Regions from separate parts of the Mesorhizobium sp. M1D.F.Ca.ET.043.01.1.1 genome, predicted to be linked through region 1. Evidence: riboswitches for the same ligand, from Rfam matches in the RefSeq annotation. Region 1 holds a riboswitch; each other region holds the start of a gene.
What was found. A riboswitch is a leader RNA that binds a small molecule or an ion and turns the genes downstream of it on or off. The one in region 1 is predicted to bind cobalamin.
Positions count from the first base shown of each region.

Region 1 (7,663 bases):
GACCGATGTCAGCGACGGCACCAGCGTCTCCTCGTCGGCCTGAACCTTGAGGCGGATGCGGACATTCTGCTTCGGCGACAGGAGATGATAGACGACGTCGAAGCGCCTGGCCCGCGACGGATAGTCGGCGCCGCAGACGTCGATGATCGAGATGAACTGGCAGCGCGGGTCGTCACGCAGGAAGGTCGCCACTTCGATCAGGTTGCCCGGCTCGACGGAAACGCTCAGCTCGCCATAGGCAAGCACGGCTTCGCCGATGCGGCCGGAGAGCTTCTCGCCGAGATAGGTGGAGAGTTCGTTCAACGCCTGGGTCATCGGCTCACCGTTCGATCGTGCCGGTGCGGCGGATCTTCTTCTGCAGAAGGAGAATGCCGTAGAGCAGCGCTTCCGCGCTCGGCGGGCAGCCGGGCACATAGATGTCGACCGGCACGATGCGGTCGCAGCCGCGCACCACCGAATAGGAATAGTGGTAGTAACCGCCGCCATTGGCGCAGGAGCCCATCGAGATGACGTAGCGCGGCTCCGGCATCTGGTCGTAGACCTTGCGCAGCGCCGGCGCCATCTTGTTGGTCAGCGTGCCGGCGACGATCATGATGTCGGACTGGCGCGGAGACGCGCGCGGCGCGACGCCGAACCGCTCCGAGTCGTAGCGCGGCATCGACGTGTGGATCATCTCGACCGCACAGCAGGCGAGGCCGAAGGTCATGAACATCAGCGAGCCGCTGCGCGCCCAGGTGATCAGCGCTTCGGTCGAGGTGACAAGGAAACCCTTGTCGGCCAGCTCATTGTTGATTTCGAGGAAGAAGGGATCGTCCTCCCCCACCGGCCTGCCGGTGTTGGGGTCGATGATACCCTTGGGCTTCGGCGCGACGAGGGTGCCTGAACTGTCGTTCAATCCCATTCCAGCGCTCCTTTTTTCCATTCATAGGCAAAGCCGATGGTCAGCACCGCCAGGAACACCATCATCGACCAGAAGCCGAGCATGCCGAGCTTGGAGAAGGAGACCGCCCATGGGAACAGGAAGGCGACCTCGAGATCGAAGATGATGAACAGGATCGACACCAGGTAGAAGCGGATGTCGAACTTCATGCGGGCGTCGTCGAACGAGTTGAAGCCGCATTCATAGGCGGAAAGCTTTTCCGGGTCGGGATTGCGGTAAGCCACCAGGAACGGCGCGATGATCAGCGCTAGGCCGACGACCATCGCCACGGCGATGAAGAGGACGATGGGCAGGTACGAACTCAGGAGTGCGGCCATGCGGCGACTTTCCTTTGGCGGGCCAGTTCACTTTGATTACAGCAACGGACTCTAATGCGGAAGCGTGACAGTTTAACCCGCTGAACCGCTTTAGGAGCCCTATGCTGCGACGCGGCGAGGGTTAGCGCAGCGGTTTCGGCGAAGCAAGTCAAACCTTGTTCAAAACGCGGCCCTGGACGCCATATCGGAAGAAACTGGTCCGATCCGCTCCTGTTTGATTTCCTTCGCTTTTTACTCCACTTTTCTCTCCTGACATATCTCCCGCCATTTGCCTGCTAGCATGGCTGGAATCATCGGCTGGACGTCAGGTAAACGGATCGAGGCAAAGGCACCTTGAAGAAGGAAAAAATCTCGCTTCGCGCGGCCAGGCGCATCGCGCTCGGCGCGCAGGGCTTCACGGACCCTCGCCCGGGCGGCGAGCCTAACCGCAGGCACCTCGCCCGCGTGCTCTCCCGCACCGGGCTGCTGCAGATCGATTCCGTCAGCGCGGTGGTGCGCGCCCACTACATGCCGCTCTATTCGCGCCTCGGCCCCTACCCGCTTTCGCTGCTCGACAATGCCGCCCTCACCCGCAGGCGCGCTGTCTTTGAATATTGGGCGCATGAGGCCTCCTTCCTACCGGTCGAGACCTACCCGCTGATGCGCTGGCGCATGCAGCGCGCCGAACGCGGCGAGGAAATGTATCTCGGCCTCGCCAAATGGGGCCGCGAGCGCAAGCAGATGATCGACGAGATTTACGGGCAAGTGGCCGAGCGCGGGCCGATCGCCGCATCCGATATCGAGGGCCATAAGGGCAATGGCGGCTGGTGGGGCTGGAGCGAAGCCAAGCACGCCTTCGAATGGCTGTTCTGGGCCGGACGCATCACCACCGCCTACCGGCGCGGCTTCGAACGCTATTACGACCTGCCGGAACGCGTGCTGCCGCAGGCCGTGCTCGACCTGCCGGTGCCGTCGATCGAGGACGCGCATCGCGAATTGCTGCGCATTTCCGCCCGCGCCCACGGCATCGCCACCTATGGCGACCTGCGCGACTATTTCCGCCTGGCGCCGGGCGACACGAAAGACCGCATCGCGGAACTGGTCGAGGCGGGCGAACTGCTGCCGGTAGGGGTCGAGGGCTGGGACAAGACCGTTTACCTCCACAAGGACGCGCGCATTCCGCGCCGGATCGAGGCCCGCGCCCTGCTCGCTCCCTTCGACCCCGTCGTCTTCGAGCGCACCCGGACCGAAAAACTGTTCGGCTTCCGCTACCGCATCGAGATCTACACGCCGGCCGAAAAGCGGCAGTACGGCTATTACGTGCTGCCCTTCCTGCTCGGCGACCGCATCGTCGCCCGCGTCGACTTGAGGGCCGATCGCCCGGCCAGCGTGCTGCGCGTCCACGCCGCTTACGCCGAACTGGGCGCGCCGCCGGAGACGGCCGCCCAACTCTTCGATGAATTGAAGCAGATGCAGGCGTGGCTCGGCCTGGAAGCCATCGAAGTGACGCCAGTTGGCGATCTCGGCCCGGCGCTGGCCGACATCCAGGTGTCGTAGCCGCGCGTTGACAGCCGCGTAGCTCTAAGCCTAAATCCGCCGCAGACGGTCTTCTCCCGGCAAAGGGAGGAGCCAAGAGGGAATGCGGTGCGGGGTTGAAAAATTCCAAATCCGCGGCTGTCCCCGCAACTGTGAGCGACGAGCCTCAGCCGAAAGCCACTGGGAAATTCCCGGGAAGGCGGCGTCAAGGCGATGACCCGCGAGCCAGGAGACCTGCCGTCTGAGACTTTAAGTATCCGATCGCCCGGCGGGTTTTCCGGGCAAGGAGCCTGGTTTTGGATCGCAACGGCAGTTTTCCGGCTAATATCGTGGACGTTCCGTCCGAGCCCGAAGCCTTGGCGGGCGTGACCGTCATCGTCTGCTCGTCCTGCCGCGACGAAACGGGTTCCGATGCCCATCCGCGCGCCGGTGCGCTGCTGGCCGAGCACACGCGCCGCGCCGCAGCGGACGAGAACATCCGTATTCGCACCGTCGAATGCCTCGGCAATTGCAAGCGCCGCCTGAGCGCGGCACTTCTGCGCGACGGCTGCTGGAGCTACGTCTTCGGCGACCTCGAAACGACCAGCGGCGCCGACCTGGTCGCCGGTGCAAAACTCTTCGCCACATCGACCGACGGCCTCATCCCCTGGCGCGGCCGGCCAGACTCCCTCAAGCGCGGCCTCGTCGCCCGCATCCCTCCCCTAGACATGCTGAAGGACTGACCATGAACGCTTCCGTTTCCCGCGTGCCCTGCACCGTCGTCACCGGCTTCCTCGGGGCCGGCAAGACGACGCTGATCCGCAACCTCATTGAAAACGCCAAGGGCAAGCGGCTGGCGATCATCGTCAACGAGTTCGGCGATGTCGGCATCGACGGTGAGATCCTGAAAGGCTGCGGTGTCGACACCTGCCCTGAGGAGAACATCGTCGAGCTCGCCAATGGCTGCATCTGCTGCACCGTCGCCGATGACTTCGTGCCGGCGCTCGACCAGATCCTGTCGCGCACGCCAAAGGTCGACCACATCCTGATCGAGACCTCGGGCCTCGCTCTGCCGAAGCCGCTTGTGCAGGCCTTCCAATGGCCGACCGTCAAGAGCCGCGTCACCGTCGACGGCGTCATCGCCGTGGTCGACGGTCCGGCGCTGGCCGATGGCCGCGTCGCGTCCGACATGGATGCCCTTCAGGCGCAGCGCGCCGCCGACGTGACCCTCGACCATGACGATCCGGTCGAGGAGGTGTTCGAGGATCAGATCGCCTGCGCCGACCTGATCATCCTGTCGAAGAGCGACCTGATGGACGCGGCGGGTTCGGAGCGCGCCAACGCCGTGATCGGCGAGCATGTGGCGCGTGCCGTGAAGGTCGTGCCGACGGCGCAGGGCAAGGTCGACCCGTCGGTGCTGCTCGGCCTCGGCCTCGCCGTCGAGGACGACATCGAGAACCGCAAGACGCATCACGACGACGAGCTCGACCACGAGCATGACGATTTTGACTCCTTCGTCATCGACATCCCGTCGATCTCGCATCCGGACGAGCTGGCAAAACGCGTCGCCGTTGCCGCCGAGCAGGAAAACGTGCTGCGCGTCAAAGGCTTCGTCGAGGTCGGCGGCAAGCCGATGCGGCTCCTCCTTCAGGCCGTTGGCCCGCGCGTCAACCACTATTACGACCGCGCCTGGACGACCGAGGACGACCGCCGCTCGCGGCTCGTCGTCATCGGCCTCAAGGGGCTGAACCGCCCGGCGATCGAGCGTATCCTCGCCGGCTGAGGCCAACACGAAAAGCCCAACACGAAGCAATGCATATCCTCACCACGACATCCGCTTCGCTCGACGATCTCGCCGAGCCTATCGACCTCAGGCAGACGCCTGCGGATGTCGTGGCGCTGTCCTTCACCGACAGCGATCTTGCCGGACTGGCAGCCGCCTGGAAGGCGGACGCTGACCGCTTGCCGTCGATGCGGCTCGCGGCACTTCGCGATCTGCGCCATCCGATGTCGGTCGACCTCTGGATCGACAGCGTCGCCCGCCATGCCAAGGTCGTCCTGGTCCGCATCCTCGGCGGTTACGACTGGTGGCGCTATGGCTGCGACCAGTTGGCAGCGGTCGCGCGCGAACGCGGCATCAAGCTGGCGCTGCTGCCGGGCGAAAGCCATGACGAGGACCCGCGCCTGATCGAAGGCTCGACCTTGCCGCGCGCCGAGCTCGACGCCCTGCTCGGCTATTTCCGCAAAGGCGGCCCGGCCAATATGGCGGCGCTGGTGAGGAGACTGGCGCGGCTGGCGGGATCTGAGGCCGAGGTGCTCGAGCCGGTGGGCGTGCCGAAGGCGGGATATTACCAACCGGGACGAGGAGTTGTCGCAAAGCCAGCTTCCTTCAGCGCTGGCGATATCGGCTCCCCCATCATTCCCATCCTCTTCTACCGTTCAATGCTGCTGGCGGCCGACGTGGCGCCAATCGACGCCCTGGTTGAGGCGCTGCGCTCGCAGGGCGTGGAGGCCGTGCCGATCTTCGTCTCCAGCCTGAAGGATCCGGCGTCGCTGGCCTTCGTCGAGAACGCTATCGCATCGCTGAACCCGTCAGCCATCGTCACCGCCACCGCCTTCGCCTCCGGCGCCGAGCCGGGCGCGCAAACGCTGTTCGACCGCGCCGGCGTGCCGGTCTTCCAGGTCATCGTCGCCACGACGCGGCGCGAGGTCTGGGAGAAGAACCAGCGCGGCCTGGCGCCGGCCGACCTTGCCATGCACGTCGTGTTGCCCGAGCTCGACGGCCGCATCCTCGCCGGCGCGATCTCCTTCAAGGGCGAGGTCGAGACCGATCCGGCGCTCGCCTTCCGCGCCTTCGCCAATCGCCCGGAGGCGGATCGCGTGGCGCAGGTCGCCAAGCGCATCGCGGGCTTCATCCGCCTGCAGCGGACCGAGCGAGCCAACCGCAGGCTGACGATCCTGATCCCGGACTATCCGAGCGCGCCAGGGCGGACTGGTTACGCCGTCGGTCTCGACGTTCCATCGAGCGTGCTCGCCATGCTGCATGACCTGAAGGAACAGGGCTATGCGGTTGAGGCGATTCCGCAATCGCCGCGCGCCTTGCTGGATGCGTTGGAGGTGGGTGGGCACAGCCTTTCTTTGGAGGACTACCTAGCCTTTTCTGCCGAACTGCCTGCAACAGCGCGCGATACGCTGGAGGCGGCATGGGGAGAGACAGAAGGGATACATTTGCGCGAGGTGGGCGCGACAGAACGCCAACTTTTGCCAGCAGCCCACGAAAAACGCTTCCCCTTCCGCGCCGCGACCTTCGGCAACGTCACCGTGGCACTCGCCCCCGACCGCGGCCGCTCCGCCGACCGCCGCGCCGACTACCACGACCCGACGCTGCCCCCGCGCCACGAGCTGATCGCCTTCGGCCTCTGGCTGCAAAAGTCGCTCGGCGTGCATGCCATCATCCATGTCGGGGCGCACGGCACGCTCGAATGGCTGCCGGGCAAGACGGTGGCCCTTTCGGACAACTGCTTCCCCGAGATCGTCACCGGCTCGCTGCCGGTCATCTATCCTTTCATCGTCTCCAACCCCGGCGAAGCCGCGCAAGCCAAACGCCGCATCTCGGCCGTCACGCTCGGCCATCTGCCGCCGCCATTGACCGGCGCCGGCCTTGATGAGAACCAACAGAAGCTGGAACGGCTGGTCGACGAATACGCCCAGGCCGACGGCCTGGACCGCCGCCGCCGCGACCGGCTGGCGAGACTCATTGTCGAGACCGCGCAGAAGTCCGGCCTGGCGGCCGAGGCCGGCGTTGCCGGCACCGATGCGCCGGACGAGGCGCTGCGCCGCATCGACGCCTGGCTTTGCGACCTCAAGGATTTCGCCGTCAAGGACGGACTGCATATCTATGGCCGCTCGCCGGATGGCGAGGTCGATCCGTCGCGCCGGCAAAGCGCCGAAGCGGAAAGGGCTGCACTGCTGGCGGCACTCGACGGTCGCCACGTCAAGGCAGGCCCGGCCGGCGCGCCAGCGCGCGGCCGTTCCGACGTGCTGCCCACCGGCCGCAACCTCTTCACCTCCGACCCGCGCACCATGCCGACGCCGACCGCCTGTGATCTCGGCCAGGCGGCGGCGGAAGAAGTCGTGCGCAGCTATATGCAAAGCCATGGCGACTGGCCGCGCTCGCTGGTCATCGACCTCTGGGGTTCAGCCTCCTTGCGCACCGGCGGAGAGGAGATTGCGCAAGGGTTGGCACTGATGGGCTGCCGGCCGCAATGGGATGCCGCAACGGGTCGCGTCACCGGCATCGAGGTGCTGCCGCCGGCTGCGCTTGGCCGCCCGCGCGTCGACGTCACCTGGCGGATCTCCGGCCTGTTCCGCGACATGTTCCCGACCCAGATCGCTTTGATTGATGCAGCCGCCAATGCGGTTGCCAGCCGCGACGAGGACGATTCAGAAAACCCGCTCGCCGCCGCGACCCGCATCCAGGGCAAGGTCGAGCCCCGCATTTTCGGCACCTCGCCCGGCACCTATGGGGCCGGCGTCGAGGATCTGCTGTCGCGCGGCGAATGGGGCGTGCGCGAGGAGATCGGCCGCGCCTATCTCGATGCCACCTCGCACGCCTACGGCGGCGCCGACGGCGAAGCGGTCTCCGCGCCCGGCGCCTTCGAGGGCCGCGTCGCCGAGGCCGACCTGCTCGTCCACACCGGCGATGACCCGGGCCGCGACATCCTCGAAGGCTCGGCCGATGTCGCCTTCATCGGCGGGTTTTCGGCGGCTCTTGCCGCGCTCGGCCGGAATGCCGACCTCATCGTGCTCGACACGACCGATCCGACGAAGCCCAAGCCGCGTTCTGTCGGCGAAGCGGTGGCCCGCGTCGTGCGTGCCCGCGCGGTCAACCCGCGCTTCATCGCCGGCCAGA
Region 1 covers NZ_CP034444.1:6,084,145-6,091,807, reverse strand. Annotated here, with positions in the region: gene EJ067_RS29170 (NADH-quinone oxidoreductase subunit C) at 1-315, opposite strand, end outside; gene EJ067_RS29165 (NADH-quinone oxidoreductase subunit B) at 320-901, opposite strand; gene EJ067_RS29160 (NADH-quinone oxidoreductase subunit A) at 892-1,257, opposite strand; gene EJ067_RS29155 (winged helix-turn-helix domain-containing protein) at 1,591-2,793, shown strand; cobalamin riboswitch at 2,823-3,029, shown strand; gene EJ067_RS29150 (DUF1636 family protein) at 3,069-3,494, shown strand; gene cobW (cobalamin biosynthesis protein CobW) at 3,497-4,534, shown strand; gene cobN (cobaltochelatase subunit CobN) at 4,564-7,663, shown strand, end outside.

Region 2 (7,663 bases), 3.2 Mb from region 1:
CTACACGACCGGGCGCAGCCTCAAGGATTGCGGCGACCTCGGCTCGCTGGCCGCCGGGCTGGTGATCCAGCAGATCGGTCCTCGCCCGCGCCAGAGTTTGCGTCAGGAAGCCGAGCAAGCCGGGTCGATCTAGCCGGGCGGTTCAACGACGGGCTGCCCGTCTCCCCTCCTGCGGACCGTGCGGAGCGGTGCGCTTTAATCGAAATGTCGGATGCGCATCCCCGTGAGAAGCAGCCGCGGGGGCATGCCACGATGGAAAAGGGTGAGTATCGCCCTCCAGTGCGAACCTTCTGCCGTGCGATATGGGGAAGCGTTCGGATCAGTAGCTCGACCCGTTGCATATCTTGCTCACCCGCGATGGTCGACCTCGTGTGTCAACAGGTCGGCCGTGCGATACAGCGGGTAAGCGGCCGACTCGTGAATTGAAATGAACGTATCGCCCGATTGAGATTATCTTGCCGGGAGCGCAGTGCGCTGTTCAAGCCACTCGGACGATCATGAGCAAACATAAGCACCGTCGTGAGCCAAGCCGGCATCGCTATGACGATGACACGGTTTCTTTTGCGGAACGGTCTTCCGAGCCAAGCTATTTCTGCGTTCGCCACCGTAACCACACCAGCTGTCGACGCCGACGTGATCTTGTTCAGCACCGGCGAGGGTTTTGGCTTTGTCAAATTGCCCGAGGGCATAGAGACACATCCGCGTGCTGCAGGCGGCCGGGAAGCCCGGTGTTTCCGAAGAAACGCGTCTCAAGGCCACACTGGGAGAAGGTCCAAGAGGTCACCGTCTCTCAAGTGCTGGAGGTCGGTAATCAGACCGCGAAACTCAGCTACGTACGCGTAGCGCTGGAGAGCCCGCCGCCGGACGAGTGCCCAATTGGAGAGCGAGGGCACGGTAAAGTGGTACAATCCGCAAAAAGGGCTTCGGCTTCCTTGCTCCTGAAAACCGTGAGAAGGATATCTTCGTTCATGCCACCGGGCTGACCCGCTCAGGACTGAGCACGCTGATGGAGGGTCAGAAGGTGTTTGTCCAATGCGGGCAGGGCAAGAAAGGCCCGGAGGGTCGGAGCATCCGCTCGCTAGACCCATGCGTTGGTCGAAGACCGAAATCGCGTCTTAGACAAAGAAAAAGCCCGCTGCCGGGAGGAGGTGGCAGCGGGCTCGATTTCGAATGAGACACGGGAGGAGGTGCGCCCCATTCAGCGTCGGCACCACATCTGGGAGGAGTAGATGGCCGACAACATGATCATACCGATAGCCGCCGATATTGCAATGCACAAATCATCTCTCGCAGGTGCGAAATCATGCCGCATCGGCTTGGTCGATCGTTAAAAGTGCAGTCAGGCTGCGCCATTCTTGCGGGCACGCTTGGCAGGTGCCGACGTTTCCGGTTCCTTCGGCTTGCGGCCCAGACCCATGGTCTTGGCCAATGCCGAGCGGGCCGCAGCGTAGTTTGGCGCCACCATGGGATAGTCCGCCGGCAGCCCCCATTTCGCGCGATATTCGTCGGGCGTAAGGCCATGGTGGGTAGCCAGGTGACGCTTAAGCGACTTGAACTTCTTACCGTCCTCAAGGCTGACAATGTAATCGGGTGTAACCGATTTTCTGATCGGTACGGCAGGGTTGAGAGGTTCCGACTTTTCTGGTGCTGCACCACCGGCAGTGGCTTTCAATGCGATGTGGATCAGGCCGATAAGCCCAGGCAGTTCACTGACGGGAACAGGATTGTTCGAAACATAGGCTGAGATGACATGGGCGGTGAGTTCGATAAGGTTATCAGCTGTCTCAGTTTCTTCGGTCATGAAAACGCTCCTGCGGACTTAGACTAGGCGTGGGGAATCAATTCATAGCTTAATAGTGACGGCCGCCTTTGATGGCAACCAAGCCATTGCACGATCTGTTCGCGGATCGCTACACACCCGGCCGCAGTCGCAGGATAACTCTTCAACCGTCATCGTCCTGACAACACCGCTGTGCCATGGTTGTGCCGCGTCGATGCGGCGCCTCTTCACCCAAATTTATTCGGATAGTTCGGAGAAACGAATGAACGCTAAGGCTTTCAGCAACCCCCTTTTCGTGAAGCGCGCAACGCACATCATCCAAGAGATTGCCGGCCTTGCGGATGCCATCGATTTTCTCAATGAATGGCCTGAAGATCGCAGAGACATGATCCACGAGATCGCCCTGAGGGCATGCTACGATGCATACGATGGGCGCAAGCCGGTAAGTACGGCTCGCAATGCCTTTTTCGGCTTTGCGAAACGGGTCGACATATTGGAAGATCCAACCTCGGCGATGAAGTGGATTGCTGCCTGCAGATCGGGCAGTGGAAAAGTGCAGGTGTAGACCTCGACGACGTCTGGCAAGGCGCGTCAAACAGTGCACTATTGTCCGAGTTTCACGGCTAGACCGCGCGAATGAGAAGCAGTTCCTCACCGCCGACTACAAAAGTGCAGATCGCACGCAACCTGACTATGGCCAGACGCAGCTCATGGCGATCGCTTGGTCGTGAATGGCCAGCCTCAGTGGTGCAGGTGCATCGGTCGCGTTCGACTGAGTAAAGAAATACGACCGGGGCAGTTTGCCGCATAGTGGCTGTGGAGGAGGGGGGATGACCGGGTTGATCAGATTTGAGAGGCCAGTCGTTGTTCAGGTCAGCCGCCGCAGCTCAGAGCGCATCGTGGTGGACGTCAACGACGCGGCCGCTATCTTGCTGCGGGATCTGCATAATGAGACCGATAAACGCAGAATAGCGATGGACGTCTGTCTGCAGGTGTTACGCGGTAAGACCCATGCGCCAGCCGCTCGACGAGCTTTCGTCGCAGCCGCGCTCGAAGCACGCATTCTGCGCAACGATTGAGATTTATGACGCCGCTCATGAATTTCGGCCCTCTGCGCATCGCTGTTGGCCACGGTCCGAACATCCCTGCCGGCATCCGCCAGGAGCAAGCCAACCCCGTTACTTCCGCAATGGCTTTCCTGGTCGCGCGTGGGATCTTCCAACATCAAAACACAAGGGGTCCGCCAGCCAAGCTGCGGTCGTTCGGCTTCGCCTGCGCGGCGATCGTAATTGGAGACAGAGGCAGACGGGCCATTGAGCGAGAGTTGGCCGACTGCAGATGGCGGAGCGTCGATACTGTCACGATAGTCAACAGAAGTGCCGTTTGAACCTCCCCCCAGATTAGCCCTGCATCCGGTTTCCCGGAACACCCTTGGACCGGCCCCGCGTGATCGCCGATGCCTCTCCCGATGGTCGCCGATGTCGGAACGGAGGTTTCGGCGATCGCATCGGAAAGATGATAGTGATATTGGACTAGCTTAAATCCGGAGTAGTCCGAAACCGCTGGGGGTCAGCCGTCTGATCTCTGGCCGGCTCATTTGAGGGCCGGCCTGCTTCGATCGCCCGCCAACGCCCGCCTTCGGAACAGCTGGCGTGGCCGCGCCATAACAAGGCCCGACCAGACCAAGCTTACGGAGGCGCTTCGGTCGGCGGCAGGTCGATTTCTTTGGGTGAGCCGGATAGCCTCCTCAACCTACTTCGCCCGGGGTGCAGCGTCGCCGCTCACCGCCGGCAAGTGTCACCGAGTCCTACGCCGTTTGCGCTTTTTCCCGAATTGCGCGTGCCGCAGCCACCATGTTCACCAGGGCAGAGCGGACCTCCTCCCATCTGCGCGTTTTGAGGCCGCAGTCGGGATTCACCCACAGTTGGTCATCCAACAATCGATCGCGCGCAAGCATGATGAGGTTGGAAATCTCGCCCACTTCCGGGACCCGCGGCGAGTGAATGTCATAGACGCCAGGTCCGATATCGTTCGGATACTTGAAGGTTCGAAGCGTATCGAGCAGTTCCATCTGCGAGCGCGAGGCTTCAATGGAGATCACATCCGCATCCATTGCGGCGATAGCGTCCACGATGTCGCCGAACTCGGAGTAGCACATATGGGTGTGGATCTGGGTCGCATCCTCGACGGCCGTTGAAGCCAGCCGGAAGCATTCGACGGCCCAGTCGAGATAGGCCTCCCAGTCGGCCTGGCGCAGCGGCAAGCCCTCGCGCAGTGCGGCTTCGTCGATCTGGATCATCTTAGCGCCGGCCTTTTCAAGGTCGCTCACTTCATCGCGAATGGCGAGCGCGACCTGACGGCAGACGGCTGAGCGCGGAAGGTCGTCTCGGACGAAGGACCAATTGAGGATCGTCACGGGACCGGTAAGCATGCCTTTCACCGGCTTCAGCGTTAGCGACTGGGCATATCGCCACCAATGTAGTGTCATCGGATTTTGTCGCGACACATCTCCAATGATGATCGGGGGTCGCACAAAGCGCGAGCCATAGCTTTGCACCCACCCGTGTTGCGTGAAGGCGAAGCCGCAGAGCTGCTCGGCGAAATATTGCACCATGTCGTTGCGCTCGAATTCGCCGTGGACCAGCACGTCGAGTCCGATCTCTTCTTGCCAGCGAACGGCGGCTTTTATCTCTTTCTTCAGGAACGCTTCATAGTCGACGTAACTCAGCTGGCCTTTGGCATGAGCTGCCCGCGCCTTGCGAATCTCGGCTGTTTGCGGGAAGGAGCCGATCGTCGTGGTGGGGAAGGGGGGCAAGCCAAACACGTCGGCCTGAAGCTTGGAGCGGCCGGCAAATGCGCTCTTCCGGCGCGTCATGCCGACCTTGATCCTGGCGACCCGGCCTTCGACGAGCGGATCATGCACCTTGGCGGATGTCGCGCGAACGGCGGCAGCCTCAGCCGACGCCTCCAGTTCGGCGGCCACTGCGTCCCGGCCTTCGGCCAGGGCACGGGCGAGCACGACCAGCTCGTCGGTCTTTTGCGCTGCGAAGGCGAGCCACGACCTCACATCCGCATCGAGTGCCGTCTCCAAGTCCAGGTCGATCGGCACATGCAGCATCGAGCAGGACGGGGCAATCTCCACCCGCTCCAGCGGCCAACCGGCGACGATCGGCTTGATACGGTCAAATATCGCAGGCAGGTTCGCGCGCCAGACGTTGCGGCCGTCGATCAGCCCGAGCGAGAGCACAAGTTCCTTCTGCGCGAGCCGGCCGACGGCCTCCAACTGCTCTGGAGCGCGCACGAGATCCACGTGCAGTCCCGCCACGGGCAGAGAAATTGCGGTCTCGAGATTGTCTCCCAGCGATCCGAAATAGGTAGCGACCATGATCTTCAACTCGGGTGCTGCTTTCGACAGCCGGGAGTAGGCGAATTGGAGCGCATCCCGTTCGTTGGGAATCAGATCGAGCACGAGCGCCGGCTCATCGATCTGCACCCAATCGGCTCCCGCGAGCTTTAGCCTCTGCAGGAGTTCCTCGTAGACGGGCAGCAGCCGTGGCAGGAGCGCGATAGGGTTGAAACCTTCCTCAGGTGACTTCGCCAACTTGAGAAAGGTAACCGGTCCAAGCAGGACCGGGCGAGTGTGGATGCCGAGCGCCTTGGCCTCGAGGAAATGATCGACCGGTTTCGCCGACGAGAGGGCAAAGCTCTGATCGTCCCTGAGTTCCGGCACAATGTAGTGGTAGTTGGTGTCGAACCATTTGGTCATTTCCATCGCGGCAAGGCCCTGCCCATTGGCCGCAGGCTCGTCACCGGCAGGTCCACAATCCGCGGCCTGACCTTGATTGCCGCGCGCCATGGCGAAATAGATATCGAGTGGGACCTCGCCGTCAGTCCAGGCGTATCGTGCCGGAACGGCGCCGACCATGGCGACTGTGTCGAGCACGTGGTCATAAAGCGAGAAATCGTTGGACGGGATTTTCGACACGCCGCGATCGTGCTGCTCCCTCCAGCTAGCGGCACGCAGCGTCTTCGCCGTCGCGAGCAGATCGGCAGCGCGAGATTTTCCGGACCAGTAGTTTTCAAGCGCGAATTTCAGTTCCCGCCGTCGACCGATACGCGGCACGCCGAGCGTTGCTACAGGAATTCGTTGAGAGACAGTCATGCCATACCCCGATGGTTGGGGCGGGGGACAAGGAACCCGCGAATAGGCGGCACGAAGCCGAGCTACCGCGACCACCAGACACCCCGCCCGTGGACGTTGTTCGTCGTGGCAGGTCTCCTGGCTCGCGGGTCAAAGCCTCCGCCCGTCTTCCCGAGGCCGTTCGCCTCAGTGACATCAATGGGCTTGGCTCGCCGCTAACAGTTGCGGGGGCAGCGCCGGCATCGCACCGGCTTCCCTCTTAGCTCCGCTACGGCAGTGCCGCGCGAAGAACCATGACATGCGTACAATCACAGCCGCTTCGATCCTTGTCAATACCATATAACGAGATGTTTATGTGATTATGCGAGTAACACCTTGCGCTGATCGGTCTCTTTCGCCCAAAGCCGCTTACGAGGGTCGGGTCGGTCGAAAGGCATTCAGCGCCGCCCCGTCGCGCTCGAACTGCGCTCCACCGAAGTGCTTCAGGGTGTTTGCCGACTGGCCGGCCGTCGACGCAAGTGCCCGTTCGCCTTCCACAAACATGGGGGTCATCGGGTGCACTCACTTTTGGCCCGAAATCGAATTCGTCATGTCCGGACAACCAGACGAATGAAAGCGCGATGGCTTCCGTTTGATCGGCGCTCGTTGGAGGCGGCGCCCCTATTGTTGGAACGGCGTGATCATCAGGTGGTGCCTTCTCGGGTCGGCCGCGTCGCAGTGCTCTTGCACAGAGAACGCATCGTCGTGCCAACTGGGAAAATCGTTAGGAACGATGCAATCGCTCTGAAAGCATTGTGTGACATTGCGGACATCGTCGACGATCCGACAACGGGCGCACCCAATCACCGGATCAATTCCGGTGCGATCGCTGGAACGTGCAGAACCAAAGCAGTGAAGCTCACAATGAACTTGCTTGCCCTACATGGGTGCACTTCGACTAAGTTGTCACGCTTATCACTTCTTTTCTGGATGCGGGCCGGCTGTTCCTCCCGATCATTGCCCAGGTTGACGGCCGGCATGCGGAACGTAGAGGAGCGTTCGGTCTTCGTGTAGGGGTGCGTTCGGCTTATTGGTTCGCTATGATTTGGCCCAGATCGGCAAGGCACTCGACCACGTAGTCCGGTCTGAATGGAAACCGCTCTATGTCTGCCAGCTTGGTCACACCAGTAAGCACAAGGGCTGTTCTCAGGCCCGATTCCAGCCCCGCGAGCACGTCGGTATCCATGCGGTCCCCGACCATGATGGTATCGACAGCTCGAACTCCCAGCCGGTCGAGCGCGTCGCGCATCATGAACGGGTTCGGCTTCCCGACGAAATAGGGCTGACGGCCGGTGGCCTTCTCGATTAGTGCCGCGACAGCCCCGCACGCCGGATGGGAGCCCCGCTCGGTCGGGCCAGTGGCATCCGGGTTGGTGGCGAGAAAGCGCGCGCCCTTCGCCACAAGCTCAGCGCCAGTTGCGATCTGCTCGTAGTGGTACGACGTGGTGTCTCCGAGGACCACGAATTCGGGGGCAAACTCTGTTATTCGGCAGCCTGCCTGCCGCAGGGCCTCGACCAGACCGTGGTCGCCGATAACATAGGCAGTTGATCGGTGCTTTTGCAGCGCCATGAACCGCGCGGTGGCGAGCGCCGATGTGTAGATGTGCTCTGGCTGCACGGCGAAGCCAACCGCTCTTAGACGCTCGGCATGATCTTCTGGCGTGAACCGCGAGTTATTGGTGAAGATCTGAAAGGGCTCACCC
Region 2 covers NZ_CP034444.1:2,146,350-2,154,012, reverse strand. Annotated here, with positions in the region: gene EJ067_RS10655 (adenosine kinase) at 1-133, shown strand, start outside; gene EJ067_RS35280 (cold shock domain-containing protein) at 908-1,174, shown strand; gene EJ067_RS10645 (MucR family transcriptional regulator) at 1,340-1,801, opposite strand; gene EJ067_RS10640 (DUF982 domain-containing protein) at 2,043-2,345, shown strand; gene EJ067_RS10635 (DUF982 domain-containing protein) at 2,611-2,859, shown strand; gene metE (5-methyltetrahydropteroyltriglutamate--homocysteine S-methyltransferase) at 3,588-5,942, opposite strand; cobalamin riboswitch at 6,032-6,232, opposite strand; gene EJ067_RS10625 (HAD-IIA family hydrolase) at 6,988-7,663, opposite strand, start outside.
Region 2: another riboswitch for cobalamin. It lies ahead of metE (5-methyltetrahydropteroyltriglutamate--homocysteine S-methyltransferase); the one in region 1 lies ahead of EJ067_RS29150 (DUF1636 family protein).

Region 3 (7,663 bases), 1.5 Mb from region 1:
CCGCGGCCGAAGTCGGACAGCGGCAGCCTGGCAGCGACGCCGGCCGGCGTATGTATGGTAAGCCGCTCCAGCCGGATGCCTGCTGCAAGGACATCGTCGACGATGCCGATCTGGTGGTGGAACTCCAGCGTGCGCGCCTGGACGGCAAGCGCCCGCGAGGTTTCGCCCGGACCGTCAGCCTTGTCGAAGATGCGGACCGGGACACCGAGCCTGGTCAGCCAGAGCGCGAGCGTCAGTCCGGTCGGACCGGCGCCGGCGATGAGGACCTTTGTCTTGGACATGGTCATTTTCCTTCTCCCTCAACGATACGGACTTTTTCGTGTTCCCGCAGCCGGTTTACGCCGGCGGTGACGACCAGATCGCCTTTGCTGAGCCCGTCGCTGACGACGATGCGGTCGGTCTCGTATCGGGCAACCGTGACCGGCTTGAGCTCGACGGCCGACGAGGGCGCCACGATCCACACCGCCGGCTTGCCATCCTTGTCGAACAGCGCGCTGCCTGGCAGCACCACGACCGGCGCGCCGGCGACCTCGGCGCGGCCGGAAACGCTGGCGCCGAAGCGCATTTCGTCGGGCGCATTCTCGATCGAGACCTTCACCTGGAAAGTGCGGGTGGCGGCATCGGCCATCGGCGCGATCTCGCGGATGGTGCCGGCCGCGGTGATCGCCGGATTGCTGAGCAGCGAGACGGTCACCTTTGGCGGCCGCTTCGTATCGGGCGTGTTGGCGAAGGCGGCTTCGGCGATCGAGAACACGGCGTCGCGGCTCTGCGGATCGGCGACGCGGACCACCATCTGCCCGACATTGACGGACAGGCCGGCTTCGGCGCCGCTCGCGGTGACGATGCCGTCGAATTCCGCGTGCAGCTCGGTATAGCCGAGCTGGTCCTTGGCCATCTCGAAGGCGATGTTCGCCGACTTGAGCTTGGCCTGCGCCGAGCGCAGATTCTTCAGCGTCGCGTCATAGTTGGCCCGTGTCGTGAAACCTTTGGCGAGCAGCGCGCCGATGCGGGCCTCGGCGGCACTTGCCTCGACAAGCACGGCCTGCGCCGCCGCGACATCGGCCTCGGCGCTGGCGAGCCGGTTGCGATAGTCCTGATCGTCGATGCGGGCGAGCACCTCGCCCTTCCTCACCGTCGCGCCGACCTCGGCGATGCGTTCGAGCAGCTTGCCGGATACGCGGAAGCCTAGGTCGCTTTCAAGCCTCGGGCGTATCTCGCCGACGGCGGTTCGGGTGTCCGCGCCGAGCATCGGAGCGACTGCTATGGCCTTGACGAGCTTCGTCTCCGGGGCGGCCGGGGTGGCGTTCGAGGCTTCGCTTCTTGCGCCGTGCCAGACCAGGGCCGCGCCGCAGGCGAGGACGGCGATCGAGCCGGCGACAAGGCGACGCCTCAGCGCCTTGTTATCAGAGAGTGCGGCAATCATGCTTGTCTCCACGACCAAGGTTGCGTTCGCGCGGGGAGGATGCGGCGACCGGGAAATATATCGGCTGGAGAGAGGGATCGGGCGTTTGCGGCCTGTCTTTCGCCAGCCCGATCTTCTTGCGGTTTCCGGCCCGGAAAATCCCGAACGGTTTCTGAGAATTTTCCGATGTTTGGCTGAGGCAGTGCCGGAAAGGGATTGACATAGGGCCTTCGAGCATATGTAACGTTATTACATATCGAGCTGCAAATTGGGAATTTCACGGGGTGATCAGGTCGCGCAGAAGTCCGTTGCGACTCGCGCGCGGACAACCTACGATGGCGGTGTCATGGTCCCCGAGCCGCAAGGCGAGGGGTGAAAAGGGAACACGGTGAGATCCGCTCAGGGTCGAGGCCGTGGCTGCCCCCGCAACTGTGAGCGGCGAGCTCCATCCGGAATGCCACTGGCCGGCAAGGCTGGGAAGGCGGATGGCGCGGCGACCCGCGAGCCAGGAGACCTGCCATCGACACGAGTTGACCGGACGGGGTGTGCCGGGAGGAGACGCGGGCACCGGTCCTGTCGGCCGGCTCGTCCGGCATCCTTCCGTCGCCGTTTTTGGAAAGTGACGGAATGTTGGACGGCTCCATCGATCGCATCCACCGCATTTTCGTGTGCACGCTTTGCTGTGATCCGGCGACGCAAGAAATGCGCAGCGAAGCTCTCTCCGATCATCGGGGGGGCCGCCTATGACCGCGCAGCTTCTCGAAGCCCGTGGCCTCGGCGCGACGGCCAACGGCCGGACGCTGGTCGACGATGTCAGCCTGTCGCTGACCGGCGGCGAACGTCTCGCCATCATCGGCCCTAACGGCGCCGGCAAGACGACGCTGCTGCGCATGCTGTGCGGGGCGCTGCCGCCGAGCCGCGGCGAGGTGCGCCTTGCCGGACGCCGGCTGGACCGGATCACCGCCGCCGAGCGGGCGCTCAGCATCGCCGTCGTCGGCCAGACGGACCAGCCGGATCCGCGGCTCGCGCTCATCGACTATGTCGAGCTTGGCCGCGTCCCACATGCGGGCTTGAGGCGCCGCCACGACGATCGCGACATCGTCGTCGAGGCTTTGCGCCGGACCGGATTGCTGCGGCTGCTCGCGCGCACAGTAGGCTCGCTGTCCGGCGGCGAGCGCCAGCGCGCGCAGCTCGCCCGCGCCATCGCGCAGGAGCCGAAAATCCTGTTCCTCGACGAGCCGACCAACCACCTCGATCCGCGCGCCCGCGGCGAGTTGCTCGACCTTGTCGCCGGCTTCGGCATGACCGTTGTCGCCGTGCTGCACGATCTCGCCCTGGTGGCGCCCTTCGCCACCCGCGTCGCGGTGATGAGCAACGCCCGGCTGCACGCGCTGGCGCCGCCGCGCGAGGCGCTGGCGCAGCCGCTCATCCGTGAGGTGTTCGGCATCGATGTGCTGCGCCTCCAGCACCCGACCGAGGACCGCGAGCTCACCGTCTTCGAGCTTCCCGCCCGCGCTTCAGCCCCGTCCTGAGCCAATCCAGACAATCCAACCCAATCAAGGAGCACCATCCCGTGAAACGCCTCGCTTTGTCGCTTGCCCTCTCTTTTGTCGCCTCGGCCGCCTTCGCCTTCCCGGTGACCGTCGACAGCTGCGGCAAGCCGCTCACCTTCGACGCGCCGCCGAAGCGCGCCGTCATCCAGGACCTCAACATGGCCGAGATGGCGTTCGCGCTGAAGCTGCAGCCGTCGATCGTCGGGCTCACCGGCATCACCGGCTGGTACAAGGTTGGCCCCGAATTCAAGGCCGAGCAGGGCTCGATCCCCGAGCTGGCGCCGAAATACCCGACGCTGGAAAACCTTGTAGCCGCGCAGCCGGACTTCTTCTTCGCCGGCTGGTATTACGGCATGAAGCCGGGCGGCGAGGTCACGCCCGACACGCTTGCCCCGCACGGCATCAAGACACTGGTACTGACCGAGAGCTGCGTCCATCTCGACAAGAACCGGCCCGCCGCTTCGATGGACCTGCTCTTTGGCGACGTCGAGAAGCTCGGCAAGATCTTCGGCAAGGACGCGCAGGCGCAAAAGCTGGTCGTCGGCTGGAAGGCCGAGCTGGCCGGCATCACCGCCAAGGTGGGCGACCATAAGGGCGCGCGCGTGTTCCTCTATGACTCCGGCGAGGACAAGCCCTTCACCGCTGGCAAGTTCGCCATCCCCAACGCCATGATCGCCGCCGCGGGCGGGGAAAACATCATGGCCGACATGGACACGAGCTGGGGCAATACCGACTGGGAGACGGTCGCGTCGCGCAATCCGCAATTCCTCATCCTGCTCGACTACCAGGACGGCGGCGGCTACCGGAAGCTGCTCGATTTCCTCGAGGCACATTCGGCGATGAAGGAAACCGACGCGGTGAAGAACAAGCGCTTCGTTGCGCTGCGTTACGCCGAGCTGACGCCCGGACCCGCCAACATCGAGGCGATCGGCAAGATCGCCAGGGCCATGTATCCGGAAGCGTTCTGACCTTTGCGATACGGATCGTTCGTTCTTACAATGTCGCTGGGCGCGGTGCTGCTCGCAGCGCTCGTGCTGCTTTCGATCGCCTACGGCTCGACGCTCATCCCGTTGCACGAGGTCGTGCGCGCGCTGGCACATGCGATGGGGCTGGACGGGAACCAGGTATCCGGTCCGGTCGGCAGCATCGTCGTCGACCTCAGGCTGCCGCGCGCGTTGCTGGCGATTGCTGTCGGCGCCGGCCTCGGCATCGTCGGCGCGCTGCTGCAGACGGTGACCCGCAACGATCTCGCCGATCCGTTCCTGTTCGGCCTCTCCTCGGGCGCCGCCGCCGGCGCGGTCTCCGTCATCACCGTCTTCGGCGACAGCTTCGGCATCTGGACACTTCCCCTTGCCGCCTTCACCGGCGGCATACTGGCAGCGGCAATCGTGCTTCTGCTCGTGTCGCGGGTGAGGGGGCAGGGACCCGAGCGGCTGATCCTCGCCGGCCTCGCCGTTTCCTTCATGTTCACCGCGCTGACCAACTATCTCGTCTTCGCCGGCGACCAGCGCGCCGCCCATTCGGTGCTGTTCTGGACCATGGGCGGGCTGGGTCTCGCCCGCTGGGACAATATCGGCCTGGCGGCGCTCGGCGCTGGCATCATTCTCGCCTATGGGCTCTGGAACCACCGCCGCTTCGATGCCTTCCTCGCCGGCGAAAGCGCCGCCGAAAGCCTCGGCGTGCCGGTGGCGAGGATGCGCCGCACGACATTCCTCATCGCGGCTCTGGCCACCGCGATTCTGGTGGCGGTGGCCGGCGTCATCGGCTTCGTCGGCCTGATGATCCCGCATCTCGGCCGGCCGCTGGCCGGTCCGCTGCATCGGCCGCTGATAGCGATCTGCGCGCTGTTCGGCGCGATCCTGCTCCTGGCCAGCGATCTCTTGGCCCGCACGCTGCTGCCGCCGCAGGAACTGCCGATCGGCATCATCACCAGCTCGCTCGGCGCCTTCTTCGTCGTCACCATGCTGATGCGCAACCGCCTTTAGTTCGCCGGCGATCAAACCGTCCAGAAATAGCGCACGATGTGGAAGAAGATCGGCGCGGCGAAGACGAGGCTATCGGTGCGGTCGAGCATGCCGCCATGGCCCTCGATCAGGTGGCCCCAGTCCTTGACGCCCTGGTCGCGCTTGATCGCCGACGCCACGAGCCCGCCGAGGAACCCCATCGTGCAGGCGACGAAGGCGACCGTCGAGGCCTGCAGCGGCGAAAACGGCGTGATGAAGGAGAGCAACGCGCCGAGCAGGCTGGAGGCGACCAGCCCGCCGATCAGCCCCTCCCAGGTTTTCGACGGCGAGACGGTCGGCGAGAAGCGGTGTTTCCCGAACAGCTTGCCGAAGATGTACTGCAGCACGTCGCTGCCCTGCACGACGATGATCAGGAAGGCGATGAGCAGAAGATTGCGGCCTTCGAAACCCGGCACGTTGAGCGTCAGCAGGGCAGGAACATGGCTGACGCAATAGACCGAGATCATGATCGCCCATTGCTGCGCGGCGATGCGCTCGAGGAAGCGCTCGGTATCGCCATGAAGCGCCGTGATCGCCGGCATCAGCAGGAAGCAGTAGACCGGGATGAAGATCACGAACAGTCCGTACCAGGCCGTCCACACCAGCCAGTACTGGACCGGGATGACGATGCCGAACATGCCGAGCAGCACCCAGTGGTCGCTGCGGCGGCTGTGCGTCAGCGTCACGAACTCGCGCAGCGCCGCGAACGAGATCAGCGCGAAAAGGATGGTCATGCCGTAGCGGCCGAAGAAGAAGGCGACCGTCATCAGCGCCACCATCACCCACCAGGCGTTGATGCGCTGCGTGAGGTTGACCAGCGTTGCGCTCAGCGGCTTCGGCGCGCGCATCGAAAGGATGCCGGCGGTGACGCTGGCGGTGCTCAGCACCACGAAAAGGCCGATGATCAGGATGCTGATTTCGTGGCGCATCAATCGTCTCGATCAGGGCGCGGATTCAGCGCCAGAAGTGCCGCGCGGGCGCGCTCGAGGAAGGCGCGGCGTTCCTCGCCGGGCGCCACCGCTACCGGCGCGCCGAAGACGACGCGGCAAAGCAGCGGCACCGGCAGGAACTGGCCCTTCGGCAGCACGCGCGACATGTTCTCGATCCAGCAGGGGATGAGTTCCACATCGGGCCGCGTCATCGACAGGTTGTAGAGCCCGGAGCGGAACGGCAGCAGCTCGTCGCTCATGTTGCGCGTGCCTTCCGGGAAGATGATCAGCGAGTGGCCCTGGTCGAGCACCGAGAGCATGACCGAGATCGGGTTCTCCTCCGGACTCGTCCATTGCCGGCTGATCAGCACGGAGGAGAGCATGTCCTCGGCGATGAAGCGGCGCAGCCGCGACTTCCCCCAATATTCGGAAGCGGCGATCGCATGCGTGATGGCGCGTTCCTTCTCGCTGAGGCAGGCCGACAAAAGGATGAAATCGCCATGGCTGGTGTGGTTGGCGAAATAGATGCGCTGCCGCTCCGACGGCTGGCTGCCGCTCCAGATCGGGCGCACGCCGGTCACCGCCCAGGCCAGCGCCGACAGGCCGACCGAGGTCACCGTCTGCAGCAGGGTGAAGGTCCGGAGCGCAAGCTTGCTCATCGCGGCATCCAGAATCCGGCGGTCAGGAACGCGGCGACGAAGACTGCCAAGGCGATGCGCTGGCGGGCAAGCAGGCGGCGCGTTCCGGCGATACGGTCGTCGAGCGGGCGGAGAGAGGAGGGAGCCGGCTTCAGCCGCATGCGTGCCAGCAGATCGTCGACCGCAGCACCTCCGGAAGCCTCGTCGTCATGGCTCGTCATCAGCCGGAACAGCAGCGCATCGAAGAGAAGAAGCGCCGAAAGCCCAAGCACCGCGATGGCGCTCGCCGCCGCGACCAGCAGCGCCAGCACCGCGATCGGCGCGTGGAGAGCGCCGCGCGCCGAGGCGACCAGCGGCGCGACGCTGTCGCCGGCGATAACGATGGCGGCCGGCCATGCCGCCTGCTTGATGAGCATGGCGGCGAAGATGGCCGTCCGCTGCCGATAGGCTTCGTCCGTCATGCCGGCTCGTCCTGGAAATGCACCGGCCGGCCTGATGCAGCGAGCTGCTTTTGCGCCTGCGCCGGCGTGTGCGATCGGCCGGTCGAGACCAGCCATCCGGCGATGACCGTGGCGCTGCGCTGGAAGCCGAGCGCGCAGCAGACCAGCACCGTGCCCTGCCGGCGCGCTGGCTCGATGGCTGCCACCGCCCGATCAAGCACGTCCGCCGGCGGCGGCAGGAGATCGAGCATGCCGAAGCTTTCCCAGCGGCCAGGCGCGTCGCGCGGCCGCTCCAGCTCGGCGGCGAGGTCGATCACCGTGCCGAAGCGATCGGCTTCGGCAGCGCCGGGAAAACGTCCGAGGAAAACGCCGTCGGCGATTGCCACCGCTGGCGGCAGCTTGCGCGTCCATGCCCAGACATTGGCCCTGGCGCTCAGCCGGTAGGGCCAGAGCAGGATGCGGCTTGCCAGCGGCGCATAACCGTCAGCCGTCTTCTGGAACACTTTTGCGCCGGCCCCGGCATAGGCGAAGGCGACGATGGCCAGCGCCAACGCCGGCCACAAAAGCACCAGCGCGATAGCGGAGAAGCGGACTCCGACGGATGCTCCGGCCAGGGCGAGGGCAGCGCCCAACGCGTAGCAGAGCGCAAGCCGCCGTGCCTTGGCATCGGCGTTCAGGCGGAAGCCGGAGAAAGGCAG
Region 3 covers NZ_CP034444.1:466,156-473,818, reverse strand. Annotated here, with positions in the region: gene EJ067_RS02345 (FAD-dependent monooxygenase) at 1-281, opposite strand, end outside; gene EJ067_RS02340 (efflux RND transporter periplasmic adaptor subunit) at 284-1,423, opposite strand; cobalamin riboswitch at 1,733-1,939, shown strand; gene EJ067_RS02330 (ABC transporter ATP-binding protein) at 2,146-2,934, shown strand; gene EJ067_RS02325 (ABC transporter substrate-binding protein) at 2,976-3,923, shown strand; gene EJ067_RS02320 (iron ABC transporter permease) at 3,954-4,940, shown strand; gene EJ067_RS02315 (phosphatidate cytidylyltransferase) at 4,952-5,887, opposite strand; gene EJ067_RS02310 (lysophospholipid acyltransferase family protein) at 5,887-6,546, opposite strand; gene EJ067_RS02305 (hypothetical protein) at 6,543-6,986, opposite strand; gene EJ067_RS02300 (phosphatase PAP2/dual specificity phosphatase family protein) at 6,983-7,663, opposite strand, start outside.
Region 3: another riboswitch for cobalamin. It lies ahead of EJ067_RS02330 (ABC transporter ATP-binding protein); the one in region 1 lies ahead of EJ067_RS29150 (DUF1636 family protein).

Region 4 (7,663 bases), 2.4 Mb from region 1:
CTAGTGAGCGCCACATGCCATACGACCAGAAGAAGATCGTCGAAGCGATCCGCGCTTTTGAGCGCGGCGAGATCGTCGTCGTCATGGACGATGACGGGCGCGAGAATGAGGGCGACCTGATCGTCGCCGCCGTCCACTGCACGCCGGAAAAGATGGCCTTCATCGTCCGCAACACGTCCGGCATCGTCTGCACGCCGATGCTGCGCGAGGATGCGAGGCGGCTCAACCTTGCGCCGATGGTGGCGGACAATGATTCCGCCCACACCACCGCCTTCACCGTCAGCGTCGACTTCAAGCACGGCACCACGACGGGCATATCGGCCGACGACCGCACGCTCACCGTGCGAAATCTTGCCAACGGCAATGTCGGCGCCTCCGACTTCGTGCGCCCCGGTCACATCTTCCCGCTTATCGCGCGTGAGGGCGGCGTGCTGATGCGCTCGGGCCATACGGAGGCCGCTGTCGACCTCTGCAAGCTCGCCGGACTGCCGCCGGTCGGCGTCATTTCCGAACTTGTCAATGACGACGGCACCGTCAAGCGCGGGCCCGAGGTCCAGGCCTTCGCCGAACAGCATGGCCTGAAGCAGGTTTCGGTCGCCGATCTCATCGCCTACCGCCAGCGCAAGGAAACGCTGGTCGAGCGCGTCGCCTGCTCCGACATCGAAACCCCCGGCGGCAAGGCGCAGGTCTTCACCTACACGCTGCCCTGGGATTCCATGCACCATGTCGCGGTCGTCTTCGGCGATATCCGCGATGGCGAGGAGGTGCCGGTGCGCCTGCATTCGGAGGATGTCGTGACCGATGTCTTCGGCACCAGCCACCGGCTGGACCGCATCATGAAGGCAATGGGCGAGCGCAAGCGCGGCGTCATCGTCTATCTGCGCGAGGGCTCGGTGGGCGTCGCCCACCAGGAGCGCAAGCGCCCGCTGAGCGGCGAGCGTGAGGACCATGAGGAAGCGCGCCGCCGTGAGAACGAATGGCGTGAGATCGGCCTTGGCGCCCAGATCCTGAAGGATCTCGGCATTTCCTCGATCAACCTGATCGCCTCGCGTGAGCGCCACTATGTCGGCCTCGAAGGCTTCGGCATCCATATCGCCAAGACGGAAATTCTCTAGGCTGTCGAGGGACGGAAGCTCCTCCAAGCAAATCGCACGCTTACGCGATTGACTGAAGCGTCCGTGACGCAGGCGTCATCTGAAATGGATGGCTGAACGCTTCGTCACTCAACCCGACGCCATCGCTTCGTTACCGTCCACGTCGCAATCCGGTGTCGCTAGCCGGTACTGACCGGCAAGCACCGTGGCAAATGCAATCGCGCCTGCCGTGACCGACACCCAGAAGCCGTTCTGCGGTCCAAAAGCGTCGACCATCCAGCCGGCGGCGAAGGAGCCCAGCGCCATGCCGATACCGATCCCTGTCGTCACCCAGGTCACCCCTTCCGTCAGCATCGCGGCCGGCACGTGACGCTCGATCAGGCCGAAGGCGGTGATGAAGGTCGGCGAGATCGCGACGCCGCTGACGAAGACGACGAGCGCCAGCGTCGGCACCGTGTCGGCAAAGAGCAGCGGCAGCGTGGTGAGCGCAATCACTGCCACCGCTATCGCCAGTTGCCGCTGCAGCGGCGCTCTCAGGCTAAGCGCGCCGACGATGATGCCGAGCACGAAGGAGCCGAGCGCGTAGACGCCGATGACGAGGCTCGCCGCTTCGGGCTGGCCGAGCGCTTTGGTGATCGCCACCGTGGTGACCTCGGTGGTCGCGAAGGTCGCGCCGACGAAGATCAGGGCGAACGTGATGATCTGAACCGGCCGCAACCGGATCGCCGAAGCGGCCGCCCCATGTTCCGCCGGACGCACGGGTGGCTCTGTCGAACGCTGCAGCAGGAACGCCGCCGAGCCGAAGGCAAGCAGCAGCGTGCTCACCACCATGCCGGCCTCGGGGAACAGCGCGGTGCTCAAGCCCACCGACAGCGAGGCGCCGGCGACATAGACCAACTCGTCAGCCGCCGATTCGAAGGCGAAGGCCGTGTTCAACTCGGGGCGATTGCGAAAAATCTCGGTCCAGCGCGCCCTGACCAGCGCCGGAACGCTGGGCATGGCGGCCGCAAGCAGCGCGGACAGGAACAAGGTCCATACCGGCCAGTGCTGGTTGGCCGCCGCGATCAAGGCAGCGAAGGAAAGCACCGAAACGAGTGTCGTCGGCATGGCAATGCGGGTCTGGCCAAGCCGGTCCATCAGCCGCGATACCTGCGGCGACAGGAAGGCGTTGACCAGCGCGTAAGTCGCCGAGACAGCGCCGGCCAGCCAGTATTCGCCATACGTCTGCGACAGCATCGCCACGATGCCGATCGGCGACATGGCGATCGGCAGCCGAGCGATAAACGCCGCCGCGGCGAAGCCCTTCGTGCCGGGAGCCCGAAAGATTTCCGAATAGGGGTTTCGCATGATCGTGCTCCTCGACAGGGAAAGGCGCCGCAACTACATACGCCGCGTATGAATGTCAGATAGTTCATACGTCGCGTATGTCAATTGGCATACGAGACGTATGCGAATAGGGCCAGAGCCATGCATAGACGGCGCAAGGAGATGATCGCCGAGACGCGCGCCAAGCTGATCGCGGCCGCACGCCACGCCTTCGGCACGATCGGCTATGCCGAGGCTTCGATGGATGATTTCACCGCTTCGGCGGGCCTGACGCGCGGCGCACTCTATCATCATTTCGGCGACAAGAAGGGGCTCTTGCAGGCGGTGATCGCCGAGATCGACGGCGAGATGGCCGCCCGGGTGAACGAGGTGGCGTCACGGGCGCCGACCCGCTGGCAGCATTTCGTCGACGAATGCACCACCTATATCGAGATGGCGCTGGAGCCGGAGATCCAGCGCATCATGTTCCGCGACGGCCCGGCGGTGCTTGGCGATCCGGCGCAATGGCCGAACGCCAATGCCTGCACGGCGTCGATCACCGGGCATCTGACCAGCTTGCAGCGGGACGGCGTCGTCGTTCCCGATCTCGATCCCGAGACCGCTGCGCGGCTGATCAACGGCGCCAGCAGCCAGGCCGCGCAGCGCATCGCCAATTCCGAGGATCCCGAAGCGACCTCCAAGAAGGCGATAGCGGCGTTCAAGCAGCTGCTGGAAGGCTTGCTCAGGAAACCAGAGCAAACCACCGCGTAACCACGCTGCCGGTTTGTGCACCGGTTTTTGGGCCCGGCACGCCGCCGCCGCGTTGACAATGTCAGGGGCGAGCGCATCCTCTCCCGCCAATTGTCTTGCAGCGCAGCGGTTCTTCGAACGCGCAAAGGACGCTGTAACACTTTTGATTCTGCGCATGATCCTTTCCGAAAAAACGATTCCGATTTTCGGGGTCATGCGCGAGGCGGGGAGTCGGGGCTATGTGGGACTTCAGCATCGGCCGGTCGGTGTCCATCATGATGCGGACATGGCCGTTCATCGTCTTTCGCATGATCGTCTATTTCGGCATCACGCTGGCCTACATCATGGCGACCGGCACCGGCGCCAGTGTCGGCTATGGCGTTGGCCATATCTCCACCGACCCTGACGGACCGATGTCGTTTGCCTTGTGGGGCGGGGTCGTCGGCTTCGGCGTCGTCTCGATCGCCGTCTACTGGATCCGCGAATATATCCTCTATGTGCTCAAGGCCGGCCACATCGCCGTCATGGTGCATCTGATCGACGGCCACGACGTTCCGGATGGCCAGGGCCAGATCGCCTATGCGAAGGAAGTGGTGACCCAGCGCTTCGCCGAGGCCAATATCCTTTTCGTGGTCGACCAACTGGTCAAAGGCGCCATCCGCGCCATCACCGGCCTGATCGGCGGCATTGCCGCGTTCCTCCCCATTCCCGGCTTGAGCGGCCTCGTCAGCTTCATCAACACGGTCATTCGGCTGTCGCTGACCTATGTCGACGAGATCATCCTCGGCTACAACATCCGCATCAATTCGAACTCGCCTTTCGAGACCGCCAGGCAAGGCGTCGTGCTCTACGCGCAGAACGGCAAGCACATGGTCAAGAATGCCGTCTGGCTGGCGGTGATCATGTGGGGCGTGTCCTTCGTCATCTTCCTTTTGATGCTTGCCCCGGCAGCCGCCATCCTCTGGGTGATGCCCGGGCAGCTCGCCGGCTGGGCCTTCGTGCTGGCCATCGTCTTCGCCTGGGCCTTCAAGGCGGCCTTCATCGAGCCTTTCGCCATCGCTTCGCTGATGCAGGTCTATTTCGCCACCATCGAAGGCCAGGTTCCCAATCCGGAATGGGACCGGCGCCTAGCCGAGGCCTCGTCGAAGTTCAGGGAGCTTCGCGACAAGGCGCTGGGCTCCTTCGGCGGCTCGCGCTGGGATTCGCCCCGGCCTGCCTGATCGGCAGCCCCGAAGGCAACCCGATCAAGGCTTCGGCAGGTCAGCGCCGCGAAGCTTGGCAATCGCCGATTTGAGCGGCGCCTCGCCGGCGCCGCAAAAGGTCTCGCTCATCACCAGGTCGGGCAGCGGCAGGCGCCGCCCCCAGCCATGCGCCTCGAGGTCCGGCCGCGGCGCGAATTCCGAGACGCGGCCGACGCAGAGATAGGCTATCGGCGTGACATGGTCGGGGATCGACAACAGCCGCTTCAGCGCCTCGGTCTCGATGATGCTCACCCAACCGACGCCGACGCCTTCGGCGCGCGCCGCCAGCCAGAAGTTCTGTACCGCGCAGACGGTGCTGTAGAGGTCCATCTCCGGATTGTGCCAGCGCCCGAGCGGCGAATTCTGCGAGCGCTGCCGGTCGCAGGTGATGCAAAGATTGAGCGCGCTTTCGCAGATGCCCTCGAGCTTCAGCGTGCGGTAGAGCGCCTGCCGCTCCGCCTCGATCGCCGGCAGTTCCTGCTCGCGCGCGGCCAGGAACAGGTCGCGCACCTGCCGCCGTCTTGTCGCATCGCGGATGACGATGAAGTTCCACGGCTGCATGTAGCCGACCGACGGCGCATGATGGGCAGCCGTCAACAGTCGCGCCAGCACGCCATCGTCGAGATCGTCGGCAGTGAAATGGCTGCGCACGTCGCGCCGGGTGAACATCGCCCGGTAGACGGCCTCGCGCGCCAATTGGTCAAAGTCGCCGCCGCCGGTGGCGGCCATTCGTGCCTGCATCGCTTGTCCCCTTGCGATAAGCAGCCCTCCGCCTGACCATGCGGACGACCATTTCTGCCGGGCCGGTCTTCTGGCTCGGGATCGACCCGCATCCGGCGCCTTCCCGTCTAGGACAGTGGCTTTTGCCGGCGCGGTCCCCCTCACAGCGTTGGGCACGCCACGGATTTCAACCGTGTTCCCGATTCTCCCGCGTCGCGGGCACCAGGCAGCGGCAGGACTCTATAGCGAAGCGGAAGCCGCGCCAATGCCGCTTGCGCACGATCGGGCGCGATTTTCCCCAATCATTCGGCGCCGAAACATGGCTATCCGGGCGACAGGTGCCTAGATTAGGGGCCATGGCTACCCGTCTCTACACCCATCCGGTATTCCTGGAGCACCTCACGCCGCCCGGTCATCCCGAGCGTCCCGACCGTTTGCGCGCCATCGAGCGCGTGCTGGACGACGAGGCTTTCTCGGCTCTCGACCGCGTCAGGGCGCCGGAAGGCGACGAGGCAACCATCCTTTATGCCCATCCGGAAGATTTCGTCGCCCGCGTCCGCGCGGCCATTCCTGAGACCGGCATCGTCTCGATCGATGCCGACACCAGCGCCAGCCCGAAGAGCTGGCAGGCCGCGGTGACGGCGATCGGCGCCGCCAATGCGGCGATCGACGATGTCTTCGAGGGGCGCGCCGCCAATGTCTTCGTCGCCGCCCGTCCGCCCGGCCATCATGCCGAGAGGACGACGGCGATGGGCTTTTGCCTGTTCAACACCGCGGCGATCGCGGCCCGCTACGCGCAGAAGAAGCACCAGGCCGAGCGCGTCGCCATCGTCGATTGGGACGTGCATCACGGCAACGGCACGCAGGACATCTTCTGGGACGATCCGTCGGTGCTCTATTGCTCGACGCATCAGATGCCGCTTTACCCGGGCACAGGCGCCAAGAGCGAAACCGGCGCCGGCAACATCGTCAACGCGCCGCTCGCGCCGAGCACCGGCAGCGATACGTTCCGCGACGCCTTCCTGTCGCGCGTGCTGCCGTCGATCGACGCATTCAAGCCGGACCTGATCATCATTTCCGCCGGGTTCGATGCGCACCATCGCGATCCGCTGGCCGCGATCAACCTGACCGAAGACGATTTCGACTGGGCGACCGGCCAGCTTATGGAGCGCGCCGGGCGCCACAGCGGCAACCGGCTCGTCAGCCTGCTGGAGGGCGGCTACGATCTGCAGGGACTGGCATTTTCGGTCGCCGCCCATGTCGGGCGGCTGATGAAGGGATGAATTATGGCTGATGAAGCTAACGAAGACGTCAAGACGATGAGCTTCGAGCAGGCGCTCGACGCGCTGGAGAAGATCGTCGATGATCTGGAGCGCGGCGATGTCCCGCTCGATCAGTCGATCAGGATCTACGAGCGCGGCGAGGCGCTGAAAGCCCATTGCGACCGGCTGCTAAAGGCGGCCGAGGACAAGGTCGAGAAGATCAGGCTGTCGCGCGACGGCAAGCCGGTTGGAACGGAGCCGCTCGACGCCGAGTAGCGTGGAAGAGGGGCGGGGGAAGAAAAGCAGGTCGGGGGAAGAAAAGCAGGTAAGGAGTTCAAGCATGTGCCGCAACATCAAGACCCTGTTCAATTTCGATCCGCCGGCGACTGATGACGAGGTCCAAGATGCGGCGCTGCAGTTCGTGCGCAAGCTGAGCGGCTCGACCAAGCCGTCCAAGCGCAACGAGCATGCGTTTCACCACGCCGTCGAGGCGATCGCGGCAGCCGCGCGCGAGCTGCTCGACAGCCTCGAAACCACGCAGCATCCGCGCAATCGCGAGGAAGAGGCCGCTAAGGCGAAAGCCAGGTCCGCGCTCCGCTTCGCCTGAGGTCATGACATGAGCTTCTTCCCGGGAAACGACCCTGAGGCCGGCGACGCGTTTGCCTGCGACCAGATCGAGTTGATGGTCATCCCCAACGCCAAGGATATTGGCGGCTTCGAGGTTCGCCGCGCCCTGCCGACGGCGAAACGCCGGCTGGTCGGTCCCTTCATCTTCTTCGACCGCATGGGACCGGCGATCCTGCGCGCTGGCCAGGCGATCGACGTGCGCCCGCATCCGCATATCGGGCTTTCCACGGTCACCTATCTGTTCGACGGCAAGATCAGGCATCGCGATTCGCTCGGCACCGAAATGGTGATCTCACCCGGCGACGTGAACCTGATGACCGCCGGCCGCGGCATCGTTCATTCCGAGCGCACGCCCAAGGAGTTGCGTGGCGCGCCGATGTCGGTCTCTGGCCTGCAGACCTGGCTGGCCTTGCCCGACGGCAGGGAAGAGGTCGCCCCGGTGTTCGCGAATACGTCGGTGATCCGCCTGCCCGAGATCGACGCCGACGGCGTCAGCGGCCGAGTCGTCATCGGTGAATTTTCCGGGCTGCGCTCGCCGGTCGCGACCGCCTCGGAGACGCTCTACGCCGATTTGCGGCTGGCGGCGGGCGCCAGCGTCAAAATCCCCGCCGATGCAGAGGAGCGCGCCATCTATACGCTGGAGGGTGAGGTTTCCATCGCCGGC
Region 4 covers NZ_CP034444.1:1,313,596-1,321,258, reverse strand. Annotated here, with positions in the region: gene EJ067_RS06730 (IS481 family transposase) at 1-4, shown strand, start outside; gene ribB (3,4-dihydroxy-2-butanone-4-phosphate synthase) at 15-1,115, shown strand; gene EJ067_RS06720 (MFS transporter) at 1,224-2,441, opposite strand; gene EJ067_RS06715 (TetR/AcrR family transcriptional regulator) at 2,562-3,170, shown strand; gene EJ067_RS06710 (hypothetical protein) at 3,389-4,369, shown strand; gene bluB (5,6-dimethylbenzimidazole synthase) at 4,394-5,131, opposite strand; cobalamin riboswitch at 5,174-5,352, opposite strand; gene EJ067_RS06700 (histone deacetylase family protein) at 5,467-6,393, shown strand; gene EJ067_RS06695 (exodeoxyribonuclease VII small subunit) at 6,397-6,648, shown strand; gene EJ067_RS06690 (DUF2277 domain-containing protein) at 6,713-6,979, shown strand; gene EJ067_RS06685 (pirin family protein) at 6,989-7,663, shown strand, end outside.
Region 4: another riboswitch for cobalamin. It lies ahead of bluB (5,6-dimethylbenzimidazole synthase); the one in region 1 lies ahead of EJ067_RS29150 (DUF1636 family protein).